4 regions of the Bacillus sp. N1(2025) genome follow, and region 1 is predicted to be linked to each of the others. Evidence: riboswitches for the same ligand, from Rfam matches in the RefSeq annotation. Region 1 holds a riboswitch; each other region holds the start of a gene.
The links. A riboswitch is a leader RNA that binds a small molecule or an ion and turns the genes downstream of it on or off. The one in region 1 is predicted to bind thiamine pyrophosphate.

Region 1 (3,118 bases):
TGTGATGCAATATTCTCCGTTCACCCGTTTTACGGAGGTGACTTGTGTATGCTCATATATGTCAGCGCCATAGCGCCGCGCTCCTTTTGCATACGCTTTGCAGACATAGTACGGTTCGACATGGACATCGTCTTTTATAAAACTTGCGCCGAGAATGTCTTTTGAAGCGTAAGGCTCTTTTTCAAGGGCATCTTCCGCTGAAAGCCAGGTGACGGAAGGCAGATCATCCATCTTCCGTAGACGGGCGATATCTTCTTCGGTATACGCCAGTTTAAGCATTCCGCCGTTATGGCGCCTGATGTCAATGCCGCAAGCTTCCTCAAGCTCTTGCCCCGCCGCTTCATACAGCCTTTGACTGTGCATGGCAAAATCAAAAAACGCATCCCGATTTTCACATTCCGCATGAGCGCCCAGCATTCCCGCGGCAGCGCTTGTCGTTTTTCGGCCGACTTCTCCGGCTTCAAACAAGACAACGTTCTGCTGCGTCTTCGCCAGCTCATAAGAAATGGCGCACCCGATAATTCCGCCGCCGATCACCGCTGTATCATAGTGCTTCTTCATAATCGGCCTCCCTTACCGCGCGTGCATACCGTTTTGCCGCTTCCTCAGGATTTTCAGCTGAGAAAATACCTGACATGACGGCAATTCCGTCCGGTTTCGCCTGCTTTGTGTGTCCGATCGTCTGCAGTGTCATTCCGCCGATTGCGATGACGGGGATGGAAAGCGTGCGTTTGATCTCTGAAAGCAGGCTGATGCCTCTTGCTTCAAGTCCTTGTTTACATTCGGTTTCAAATACATGGCCGAACACCACATAATCCGCATCTTCCTTTTCAGCTTGGATAGCTTCTTTCAGCGAATGAACCGAACGCCCGATATGAAGATGTGGAAATCTGCTTCGCACCTGCTTTACGGAAAAGCTGCGGGACGGAAGCTGAACACGGTGTATGTTGGCAAAAAGCGCGATATCCGCCCTGTCATTGATGATCAATTTGTCCTTATCCGCACCGCCCTTTTTCAAAAGGGACAAAAGCTGCATGATCTCTCCCGCTGTTTTATCCCGCTCACGGATATGGATAAAGCTTACTTCGCGCTGAATCGAAAGAATATCCTCGGCCAGCTCGGCAACGGGTTTGCGATTATCAGTTACCGCGTGCAGCTCCAAAGGATTCCACCTCTTTTCCGCCCTTCTCGGACCAGCCTTCTTTTTGATAGGCCATTCCCCAAAATTGATATTCATAATAGCTTGAAATCACAAAATTCTCTTTCATTTTCGCGCGGATGTCCTCTGTGCTGTTTTCAGCAATCTCGTCGAAACGGCTGATTTGTTCTTCGACTTGCTGTCTGAACCAGTCTCCGCCGTATGTACCGATCCATTTTTCATAAATCGGATGCTCCGGTTTGCACTCTTTTAAGTGTTCGCCGACTTCATAATAAAGCCAATAACAGGGCAGAAGCGCAGCTAATATTTCTCCAAAATTGCCGCTCATCACCGATCTGTACATATGAGACGTATAAGAATAGGCGGTCGGTGCCGGTTTAAATGCCGCACGCTCTTCTTCCGTAATCCCTAAAAGCTCCGTAAACTCGCGGTGCAGCGCCATTTCCGCTTCATATGTCCCTTGAGCGTGGCCCGCCATCCTGCCCGTCGTAAACAAGTCTTCGGCATATGCGGCGCCGAACGCCTGAACTTTTGCAAAATGCGTCAAATAGTAGGAATCTTGCAGCACGTAATAACTGAAACGGTCTATCGGCAGGCTTCCGTCACCGATTCCCGTTACAAACGGATGAACAAAACTTCCGTCCCACCATTCGGCAGCCGCCTGTCTGCATTCTTCAGAAAATGTCATCATGTCTTCCCCCCTGTTAAAATAAAAAAACCACTTTCCCGCATCGGAAAAGTGGTTTGGAATTTAAATGGATAAAAGGAACCCCAAAAAAATACCGCTCCACTTCCCTACGCAGGTCTGAACCTGTTCAAGTTATGAGGGTCTAAAAGTCTCACTTTTATCTCAGCCCTTATGAAGGACACCCCTAGTGGTCATACGATTAATGATTTATTTGTTATGCCTTCTATATTATCACGAATTGCAATTTGGTCAAGCTTCAAGAATTTTTCTCAGTTCCGACACGTAGTTGCGCGAGCCCGTGACGATGAGGCGGTCTCCTGTTTTCAGCCGCGTGTCTCCGTGCGGAACGATGCTGTCCACACCTCTGAAAATCCGGACGAAAATCACATCGCCCATCAGCGGAAATTCCCGCAGAATGATGCCGTTATACGCCGGGTTTTCCAGATTGATCTGATATAACGAAGACTCCTCATTCGTCAGGAGGCTCATCACGCCCGGCGCCTCAATTAATGCGCGCAAGAGCGTCTTTGTAGACAGAAGGATAGAAAAAATACTGATGCCCTCTTCTTTCAGTTTTGTTTCATGCTCAACCGAGCCGACGCTTGCGATGATACGCTCAGTCCCTTTCTCTTTCGCTATTAAGGCGATTTCGGCGTTCACATCTTCATTTCCAGTCGCCACGACAAGAATATCCGTTTTGAAAATACCGTGCGACTCAAGCGTGCCGGGCTCGTAATCAGAAATCGTGTCAACCGAAAAAACGGATTCCGCAAGCGTTTCCCCGGCATTTTCCTGATACACATGGACGACCCGTACTTCATATTCCTCCTCAGGCAATTCCAGCGTAACCGGAAGTGTCATTTGGTTGGCGCCGATAAATGTAATGCGCTTTTTTTCCTGCGGCGCACTTTGCCGTTTGTATAATTTCTTAAAGCCGATCGGCGTGATGATACTGGCAATAACCGCAACTAAAGTCAGCGCGCCGGACATATTGGCGCTGATAATGTGGAGCCTTTCTCCGATCGTAGCCGCCGCGATAACAAGCGACAGCGTGGACGTCAGCAAAAAGCCCGAAGCAAACACGGTTCTTTTGTCATACCATTTCTTTAAGTAAAACACCGGGAACATTTTGCTGATAAACAGCGCAAGCAGAAGCAGCGGAATCATCGTTACTGTTTTCGGATCTTGGAAAAGCGTCCAAATGTCCAATTTCACCCCGACCATGACGAAAAAGATCGGAATTAAAAACCCGTATCCGAATGAATCCAGCT
Region 2 (3,118 bases), 270 kb from region 1:
CCGTTCACCGTTTTTCTAAAAAAGATGAAGATGGGCAAACTCCATCTTCATCTTTTCTTTTATTGATATAAGCGGCTTCCCTTCTCCGCAAACTCTTTTGCTTTTTCTTTCAGCCCTTCATTGACGGCCTCGTCTTCAGTAAGTCCGTTTTCCTTCGCATAATCACGAATATCCTGAGAAATTCTCATGCTGCAGAACTTCGGACCGCACATCGAACAGAAGTGAGCCGTTTTTGCGCCTTCAGCCGGCAGCGTTTCATCATGATATTCGATTGCTCTTTCAGGATCAAGCGACAAATGAAATTGATCACGCCACCGGAATTCAAACCGCGCCTTAGACAGAGCATCGTCACGGATCTGTGCACCCGGATGCCCTTTAGCAAGGTCTGCGGCATGTGCCGCGATTTTGTACGTAATGACGCCTTCTCTTACATCATCACGATTCGGCAGCCCCAAATGCTCCTTCGGCGTGACATAGCAAAGCATCGCCGTCCCGTACCAGCCGATCATCGCCGCGCCGATTGCTGAAGTAATGTGGTCATAACCCGGAGCGATATCCGTCGTTAATGGCCCGAGCGTGTAAAAAGGCGCCTCTTTACAAATTTCCAGCTGCTTGTCCATGTTTTCCTTAATTTTATGCATCGGCACATGACCCGGTCCTTCGATCATCACTTGCACATCGTGCTTCCACGCGATCTCCGTCAATTCTCCGAGAGTCTCCAATTCCGCAAACTGCGCCTCATCATTGGCATCCGCAATCGAACCGGGGCGAAGCCCGTCACCAAGTGAAAAAGCGATATCATAGGTCTTCATGATTTCACAAATTTCTTCAAAATGCGTGTACAGAAAGCTTTCCTGATGATGAGCCAGGCACCATTGCGCCATAATCGCCCCGCCGCGGGATACGATTCCCGTCGTGCGTTTGGCCGTTAACGGGACGTAACGAAGCAGTACGCCGGCATGGATGGTGAAATAATCCACGCCCTGCTCCGCCTGCTCAATCAATGTGTCACGATAAATGTCCCACGTTAAATCCTCGGCAATGCCATTTACTTTTTCAAGCGCCTGATAAATCGGCACCGCCCCCACAGGCACGGGACAGTTGCGGATAATCCATTCACGCGTCGTATGAATGTCTTTTCCCGTGGATAAGTCCATCATCGTATCGGCGCCCCAGCGAATCGCCCACGTCATTTTTTCGACTTCTTCTTCGATAGAAGATGTAACAGCCGAGTTGCCGATATTTGCATTAATTTTCACATGAAAATTCCGGCCGATAATCATCGGCTCGCTTTCCGGGTGGTTGACATTAGAAGGAATAATCGCCCGTCCGCTCGCCACCTCTTCCCTGACAAATTCGGGAGACACATGCTCGCGAATTGCGATAAACTCCATTTCCGGCGTAATGATGCCTTTTCTCGCATAATGCAATTGTGTTACATTTTTCCCCGGCTTGGCCCGAAGCGGTTTTCGCTGTAGGCCGGGGTATTCGGCGGCACGGCCCTCTTTTTTATAACCGTTGTCTTCAGGCTTCACGGTCCGTCCGTTATATTCTTCTACATCTCCGCGCCCGGTAATCCACTTTGTGCGGAGCGCCCCCAGCCCTTCATGAATATCAATTTGTACATCCGGGTCTGTATACGGCCCGCTCGTATCATAAACACGGACCGGCGCATTCTCCTCTTCCCCGAATGCCCCCGTAGTCGCACTCAGGCTGATTTCCCGCATCGGCACTCGTATATCGGGCGAAGAACCTTCTGCATAAACCTTTTTACTGCCGGAAAAACTCGACATAATGGAAATGTTCGCTTGCTGTACTGATTGATTTTGCATACAAATCTCTCCTTTATCATTTGAATAACAGAACCAAGCTCAGCACCAGCACAAAAAAACCGGGTTCAAAGAAGAACCCGGTTTTGCAGTCAGAAAGAAACTATTATTGTTTTCTTCAACAATAATAAAACCTTTACTTCCCCACGCTGGTACGAACCAGATCAGGTCCAAAGGGTTAAGAAGCCGCCGCTTCTCTCTCAGCCCGCTCAGACGGGCACCCCCAGTAACTATTGATTTCGCTCTCATCGTAACATAAGTTGTGTACAAAAAAAAGCATATTATCAAAATTCAGATAACGGGACAGTCATAAGCTCTGTTTCCCGAACGCCTTCTTCGGTATTAAAAACCCGATAACCCTTTGCGGTTTCCCGGGAAGAGACAGTCCGGATCAGCTGACCGTCTTTATAATGAAGCGCAGCGCCGTCATCAGCGGCATAGCCCTCCCTGAGTTTCTTTTCTGAAATCAGACGGTGATACACCGGCCGGCGCTCCGCTTCTCCGTCATAATGCGGACAAAAGCTGCCCGGCAAAAATCCTAAAGCTCTTAACTCTCTCAAACCTCCAGCTGAATCCGTCAACCCTTCTTCATACCAGCAAATCGCCCCGGCGCTGAGACCCGCCAACATGATGCCGTTTTCCCAAGCCACACGAAGAATACGGTCAAGCCCCCATTCTTTCCATAAGACAAGCATATTGCGCGTATTTCCGCCGCCGACATATATAATATCTTTCTTCATGAGAAAGGATCTGAGATCAGAACCCGGCGGTTTAAACAACGACAAGTGATCCGGCTCACACCGCAGCTTTTGAAAGGCCTGATAAAACCTGCCGATATAATTCTCCGAATCTCCGCTTGCCGTCGGCAAAAAACAAACTTTCGGCTTTGACCGCGCCGACTGCTCTAAAATATACTGATCCAGCACAAGATGATCCGGCTCCATGGAAAAGCCTCCGCCGCCCATTGCAATAATCTGCTTCACGTCATCACCTCTTTTTTTCTCTAGTATAACAGCTCATAAAAAGGCGTTATCCCATTTTCGGATAACGCCTTCAAAAAGTATTTGTTATCTGAAAAATGAAAACGCACCGTATAACACAACGGAGATCCCTGCGGCGATAAGCGCCGGAACAAGCTTCGAACGGGCATACTTCACAACATCGATCCCCAACACCGTACAGGTTGTCACCGTATTATCACTGAGAGGAGAAGCAAACGCTCCAAATGTTCCGCTCGCAAACACAGCCCCGATCGCTAATAATAAGCTGGTATGTGACTGAACCGCCAG
Region 3 (3,118 bases), on a different contig from region 1:
GGAGGGAAAAACGTGTCAAGAAATAAAGTCGAAATTTGCGGGGTGGATACCTCCAAATTACCGGTGCTCAAGAATGAAGAGATGAGAAAGCTGTTTAGGCAATTACAGGATGAGGGCGATGATTCAGCGAGGGAAAAGCTTGTAAACGGCAATCTGCGCCTTGTCTTAAGCGTCATTCAGAGGTTTAACAACAGAGGAGAGTATGTTGATGACTTATTTCAGGTCGGCTGCATCGGACTAATGAAATCCATTGATAATTTTGACCTAAGCCATAATGTTAAGTTTTCAACATACGCTGTACCGATGATCATCGGAGAAATCCGCAGATATTTGCGGGATAATAATCCGATCCGCGTCTCGAGGTCGCTTCGCGATATCGCATATAAAGCGCTTCAAGTAAGAGAGCGGTTAATCAGTGAGACAAGCAGGGAGCCGACAGCAGAGGAAATCGCCAAAGTTCTTGAAGTGCCCCATGAAGAAATTGTGTTTGCCCTTGACGCCATCCAGGATCCGGTTTCACTGTTTGAGCCGATTTATAATGACGGCGGCGATCCGATTTACGTGATGGACCAGATCAGCGATGAGCGCAACAAGGATACACAATGGATTGAGGAGCTGGCTCTGAAAGAAGGCATGAGAAGACTGAACGAACGGGAAAAAATGATTTTGCGAAAGCGCTTTTTCCAAGGGAAAACCCAAATGGAAGTCGCTGAAGAAATCGGCATATCCCAAGCTCAGGTCTCAAGGCTTGAAAAGGCAGCCATTAAACAAATGAATAAGAATATCCATCAATAACGGAAAAAGCCTTTAAACCTTGTTTAAAGGCTTTTTTCATGCGATGGTTTACGTTTGCAAAAAAGTGATGTATTCTAATGTGTAAAAGTTTTTAGAAAATTTAAATAAAGTAAACGGGGGAAATTGCAGTGATTTTACAGCTGGACAGTGTGTCATTAAAAAGAAACGGGAAATGGATTTTGAAAGATATTAACTGGCGCGTCGAGAAAAACGAAAATTGGGTGCTGTACGGATTAAACGGAGCCGGAAAAACGGCTTTGCTGAATATGTTATGCTCTTATTACTTCCCCACTTCAGGAGAGATGCAGGTGCTCGGCCATCAATTCGGCAAAACAGAGCTCGGTGACAGGCTCAGAAGGAAAATCGGCCTTGTTTCGGCAGGTCTTCAGCACAAATTATATGCCGCGGACTCCGCTTTTGAAATCGCCCTCAGCGGCGCGTACGCCTCAATCGGGCTGTACGAAACTCCGAGTGAGCAAGTAAGGGAAAAAGCGATCGGTCTTCTGAAGGATTTGGGCGCCATCGGTTACGCCGACAGACGGTATGAAACATTATCACAAGGGGAAAGACAAAGAGCGCTGATTGCGCGGGCGCTTATGGCTGATCCGGAACTGCTGATTTTGGACGAACCCGTGACGGGTCTTGATTTTATGGCAAGGGAGCAGCTGCTGGACACGATTACGTCGATCGCCGAAAAAGAAAATGCGCCGTCCATCCTTTATGTCACCCATCACGCTGAAGAAATTCTGCCGGTATTTGATCAGGCGCTTCTTTTAAAACAGGGCGAGGTGTTCGCCTCCGGGAAAATCAGGGACATGCTTTCTGACGAGCGGCTTACAGCGTTTTTCGATATGCCTGTCAATGTCTTATGGAACAATGGCCGCCCGTTTTTAACACGTGCAAAAGAGGCATCATCCGTAAAATAACATAAATTCACCCTGGGGGTGCTGCCACGCGGCTGAGAGAGACGTTGTCTCAACCCTTAACGGACCTGATCCGGATCATGCCGGCGGAGGGAAGCGGTGAAAAAAGCGGAGGAAGATCCGTTTTTTACCCGTTTCATTTCATGAATGAACGGGTTTTTTGATACAGCCAAAGGGGAGATTTCCAATGCATCAGATTGATATGCTGTTACACCAGGCGGAGAAACGGCGGCACGACTTCATACATATTGCTGAAAGACTGATAGCCTTTCCCACTCCGGCCCCGCCAGCAAGAAATACGGCAGAAGCCCAAAAGTGGGTGGCCGGCTTTTTAAAAGAAACGGGCTGCTCGGTCGATATGTGGGATGTGTATCCGGAAGACCCGAATGTAGTCGGTGTTTTAGAAGGGACAGATTCAAGCAGGCATCAAAGCCTGATTTTAAACGGACACATTGATGTGGCAGAAGCCGGGGGCGAAGACTGGCACTCTGACCCGTTTCAGCCGCTCGTAAAAGACGGCATGCTGATCGGAAGGGGCGCCGCTGATATGAAAGGGGGATTGGCGTGTGTTCTTTTCTCTCTGAAGCTGATCCATGATGCCGGCATTAAGCTTCCGGGCGACCTCATTGTACAGTCTGTAATCGGAGAAGAAGTCGGTGAGGCGGGGACGCTGGAATGCTGCAAACGCGGCTATCACGCGGATTTTGCGGTTGTCGCAGATACGAGCAGCCTGCATATTCAAGGGCAGGGCGGTGTCATCACCGGCTGGATAGAATTGAAAAGCAAACAAACATTTCATGACGGCATGAGGCGCAATATGATTCATGCAGGCGGAGGCACATTCGGAGCGAGCGCCATCGAAAAAATGGCGAAAATCATCGCTGCCTTGGGAGAGCTGGAGCGCCACTGGGCGGTAACGAAAAGCTATCCCGGCTTTGCGCCCGGCACCAATACGATCAACCCCGCCGTCATTGAAGGCGGAAGACACGCAGCGTTTGTCGCCGATGAATGCCGGTTATGGATCACCGTCCACTTTTATCCGAACGAAACGCACGAACAAGCAGCCGCAGAAATCGAAGACTATATTAATCGTGTCGCTGACAGTGATCTGTGGCTCAAAGAAAACAGGCCGGTGTTCAAATGGGGCGGATCTTCGATGATTGAAGACAGAGGAGAGGTGTTCCCGGCGCTGAAAATCGACCCGGATCATCCGGCAGTTTCTGTCTTGGCTGCATCACACTCAGCCGTCAAAAAACAGGAGCCCGTCATTGATGTTTCCCAAACCGTAACTGACGGAGGGTGGCTCTATCATGCCGGGATTCCGAGCGTCATATACGGCCCCGGCGATTTAAAAAACGCCCACTCCGTAAACGAGGAAGTGTCCGTTGATGAGCTTATGG
Region 4 (3,118 bases), on a different contig from region 1:
CTTACAAATCCGGAGTTGTTTGCTTTAAGCCCTCGTCGGTTATCTATTTCGACCATAGGTATTATTCCGGGCATTAAAAAAATCACTCAGGATTATCCGCAGGTCAACCTGACGTTTTCATTACATTCTCCTTTTAATGAACAGCGAAGCAAGTTAATGCCGATTAATGAACGCTTCCCGTTATTGGAGGTAATGGACACATTAGATGAGCATATACGTGTGACCTCAAGAAAAGTTTATATTGCTTATATTATGCTGCCGGGAGTTAATGATTCTATTGATCATGCGAATGAAGTAGTACGTCTTTTAAGAAGCAGATATAAGAGAGGGAACTTGTTCCATGTAAACATCATTAGATATAACCCGACTGTTAGTTCACCTATGAGATTTGAAGAAGTAAATGAGAAACAAGTTGTAAACTTCTATAAAAAATTAAAGTCAGCAGGAATTAACGTGACCGTCAGAAGTCAATTTGGCATTGATATAGATGCTGCTTGCGGACAATTATATGGAAATTATCAAAAAAATAAGAACCGATAAATCAGGTGCAGAACTCGGTTTGACTTCATATTATTTCATTTGATAACATAAAATGGTTATTGTGATTGAAAAAAAGATACCCGTTTTTATAAAAAAAGGAGTCATAACGTTGCTGAAAAGGTTTTTTCTTGTTTTTCTTACGCTGATAATGTCTATATTTGCTGTATTCGCGGCTGCTGAAGAGTCTCCCGGCGATCGTGTCATTTCTTTTGACGAGCCTATGATTTTATTGATCTCACTCGGAATCATCTTATGTTTGTTCATTCCGCCAATCGTCATGTCCTTTTTTGGCAGCTTGGTTGTGAGAATCATATCCGGAGTCTATCAATGTTTTATCGTCCTCACGTTTGCGGGGCTCATTCCGATTGGATTTCTGATCCCCAATGGCTTTTTGACAATTCTTGCTGCCGTCCTGGGAACTTTGGTCAGTTCAGCCAGTGTTACGGTCACCTTATTCGTTGGCAGGAAAAAAGAGGCCGGAAGGTTTTAAAACTAGTGGGTAAGCTGCAATATTGAAGGGGAATCCCAGTGATATCCGCAGCGCTTTTTGCCGGTCATTGTTTGACTATTTATATGGAGTAGCATAGAATTAAAGTAAATATTTATAAAAAGTCACTGGGGGAGCTTTAATAGCTGAGAAGAGACAATACGTCCTGACCCTTTGAACCTGATTTGGTTAATACCAGCGTAGGGAAGTGAAAAATTAGAGAGATTCTTTATCTTATCTATATTTAAGCCACTTTCCATAGAGGAAAGTGGCTTTATTTATTTTGAAAGGGTGATATGAAGTGGCGACTAAAAAAGTTTTTCTGGCAGGGCCTTTTAAAAGTTTAGTAGATGAGAAAACTGGATTGATGAGTACGTATGAGAGGGGAAAGCTGGAATCATTAATTTCCTTTTTTGAGAATGAAGGATGGCTGGTTCATAATGCTCACAAGCGGGAAGGGTGGGGGAAAGATTTCATGACACCCCTTCAATGCACTAAAATTGATTTTGATGAAATAAGCACTTGCGACCTTTTTGCAGCATTCCCCGGATCACCCGCTTCTCCCGGAACACATATAGAAATTGGATGGGCTTCTGCCTTGAAAAAAAAGATCGTGCTATTTCTAGAAAAGGACAAGGATTATGCTTTCTTAATTCAAGGGTTAAATGCAGTGGCGGATGTTGAGTACATCAGCTATAAAGATACAGATGATTTATTAGAGAACATTAAAAATATCTTTGCAGCATATAAGGCGGAATCTCAATGAGAAAGAGAACTTTTCATGAAGCATATACGGAAACGCTGTATGACATCTATCACAACCCTGAATTTTTCAATTCACCGCGCGGACAAAAAAGCAGAGAACAATTGAACTACCATCTGACTCTGGAAAATCCAATAGAACGTGTCACTTATTTATCCTCAAGAAAAACCAATATCGTGTTTAATTTTGCTGAAGTGTTATGGTATTTATCGGGGAGTAACGACTTAGATTTTATCAGTTATTACAATAAAAAAATGCCTTCATATTCAATGAATAAAAAAACATTAACAGGCACTGCGTACGGGCCTAAAATATTTGAATTCGGAAATGCAAAACTAAATCAATGGAATAGAATAAAAAATCTTTTGACACAAGAAGATATTGATTCAAAAAGGGCATTTATTCAAATATTCGATGCTTCGGAACTCTTCGTTTCAGAAAATATAGATGTTTCCTGCACAATCGGTTTGCAGTTTTTTGTGAGGGAAGGCGAATTATACATGTCTTCTGTCATGCGTGCAAATGATGCTTTTCGCGGGATGATCAGTGATCTTTTCTCATTTACGTTCATGCAGGAATTAATGGCCAGAGAACTGCGTTTAGAAGTCGGAGAATATTTTCATAATGCGGGATCAATCCATATTTATGATTCAGATCATGAATGGGCGAAAACGGTGCTTGAGGAAGCTGAAAATCACCATGATATTCCGGAATTTGAATTTCCGAAAATGCCTGAGGGAAATAACTGGCCGTCCATTGAAACAGTCTTAAAGTATGAAGAATTACTTAGGAAAGATCACATTTCTATGACTAAAAACGATATTGAAATGCTTGATTTACCTGATTACTGGAAACAGATTCTTTTCCTTTTCAGTATATACCAGCATATTGCATATAAACGGGATATGGATCATTCTCTATTTCAAAGTTTACTTCCTATATATCAATTTTTCGTCAGGAATAAGTGGTTTCATTATTTCTCAATTGAGCAAAAGGAGGAAATTCAATGAAAACTTCATGGAAAGAAGACAGTGTTGCTGGTAAATTCGATGCTTATAATGACGTTTTAGAACAAACGTTAGGTTTTGAGTTTGTTTTTCGTACTTTTGATAAAGCGGAGATTAAAAAGGTGCTCGATTTCGGATGCGGTCCGGGAAAGGTAGCTTACAGGCTGGCTGACAGAATAGGCTGCAATGTGATCGCAGTCGATGAATCAAGGAAGATGTTAGATATAGCAAAGGCAAAAAGACAACATCCTCATGTGGACTATCATTTAATTGAACACGATAATCTTTCCTTCTTACCAGATCACTCAGTTGATGCTGCAA

Region 2: it holds a riboswitch for thiamine pyrophosphate, as region 1 does, so the genes downstream of both, thiC (phosphomethylpyrimidine synthase ThiC) here and tenA (thiaminase II) in region 1, are expected to answer to the same signal.
Region 3: it holds a riboswitch for thiamine pyrophosphate, as region 1 does, so the genes downstream of both, ACNFN4_RS15300 (acetylornithine deacetylase) here and tenA (thiaminase II) in region 1, are expected to answer to the same signal.
Region 4: it holds a riboswitch for thiamine pyrophosphate, as region 1 does, so the genes downstream of both, ACNFN4_RS19110 (hypothetical protein) here and tenA (thiaminase II) in region 1, are expected to answer to the same signal.

Annotation. Positions count from the first base shown of each region.
Region 1 is NZ_JBLTJB010000004.1:165,634-168,751, forward strand. It holds gene thiO (glycine oxidase ThiO) at 1-561, opposite strand, end outside; gene tenI (thiazole tautomerase TenI) at 545-1,162, opposite strand; gene tenA (thiaminase II) at 1,140-1,847, opposite strand; TPP riboswitch at 1,935-2,043, opposite strand; gene ACNFN4_RS11230 (monovalent cation:proton antiporter family protein) at 2,097-3,118, opposite strand, start outside.
Region 2 is NZ_JBLTJB010000004.1:431,186-434,303, forward strand. It holds gene ACNFN4_RS12590 (FAD-binding protein) at 1-19, shown strand, start outside; gene thiC (phosphomethylpyrimidine synthase ThiC) at 60-1,832, opposite strand; TPP riboswitch at 1,954-2,064, opposite strand; gene ACNFN4_RS12600 (Type 1 glutamine amidotransferase-like domain-containing protein) at 2,114-2,812, opposite strand; gene ACNFN4_RS12605 (Na+/H+ antiporter NhaC family protein) at 2,897-3,118, opposite strand, start outside.
Region 3 is NZ_JBLTJB010000006.1:232,366-235,483, forward strand. It holds gene sigG (RNA polymerase sporulation sigma factor SigG) at 13-795, shown strand; gene ACNFN4_RS15295 (ABC transporter ATP-binding protein) at 924-1,721, shown strand; TPP riboswitch at 1,726-1,830, shown strand; gene ACNFN4_RS15300 (acetylornithine deacetylase) at 1,906-3,118, shown strand, end outside.
Region 4 is NZ_JBLTJB010000011.1:75,752-78,869, forward strand. It holds gene ACNFN4_RS19100 (Cfr family 23S rRNA (adenine(2503)-C(8))-methyltransferase) at 1-540, shown strand, start outside; gene ACNFN4_RS19105 (hypothetical protein) at 650-1,030, shown strand; TPP riboswitch at 1,148-1,251, shown strand; gene ACNFN4_RS19110 (hypothetical protein) at 1,329-1,793, shown strand; gene ACNFN4_RS19115 (thymidylate synthase) at 1,790-2,800, shown strand; gene ACNFN4_RS19120 (class I SAM-dependent methyltransferase) at 2,797-3,118, shown strand, end outside.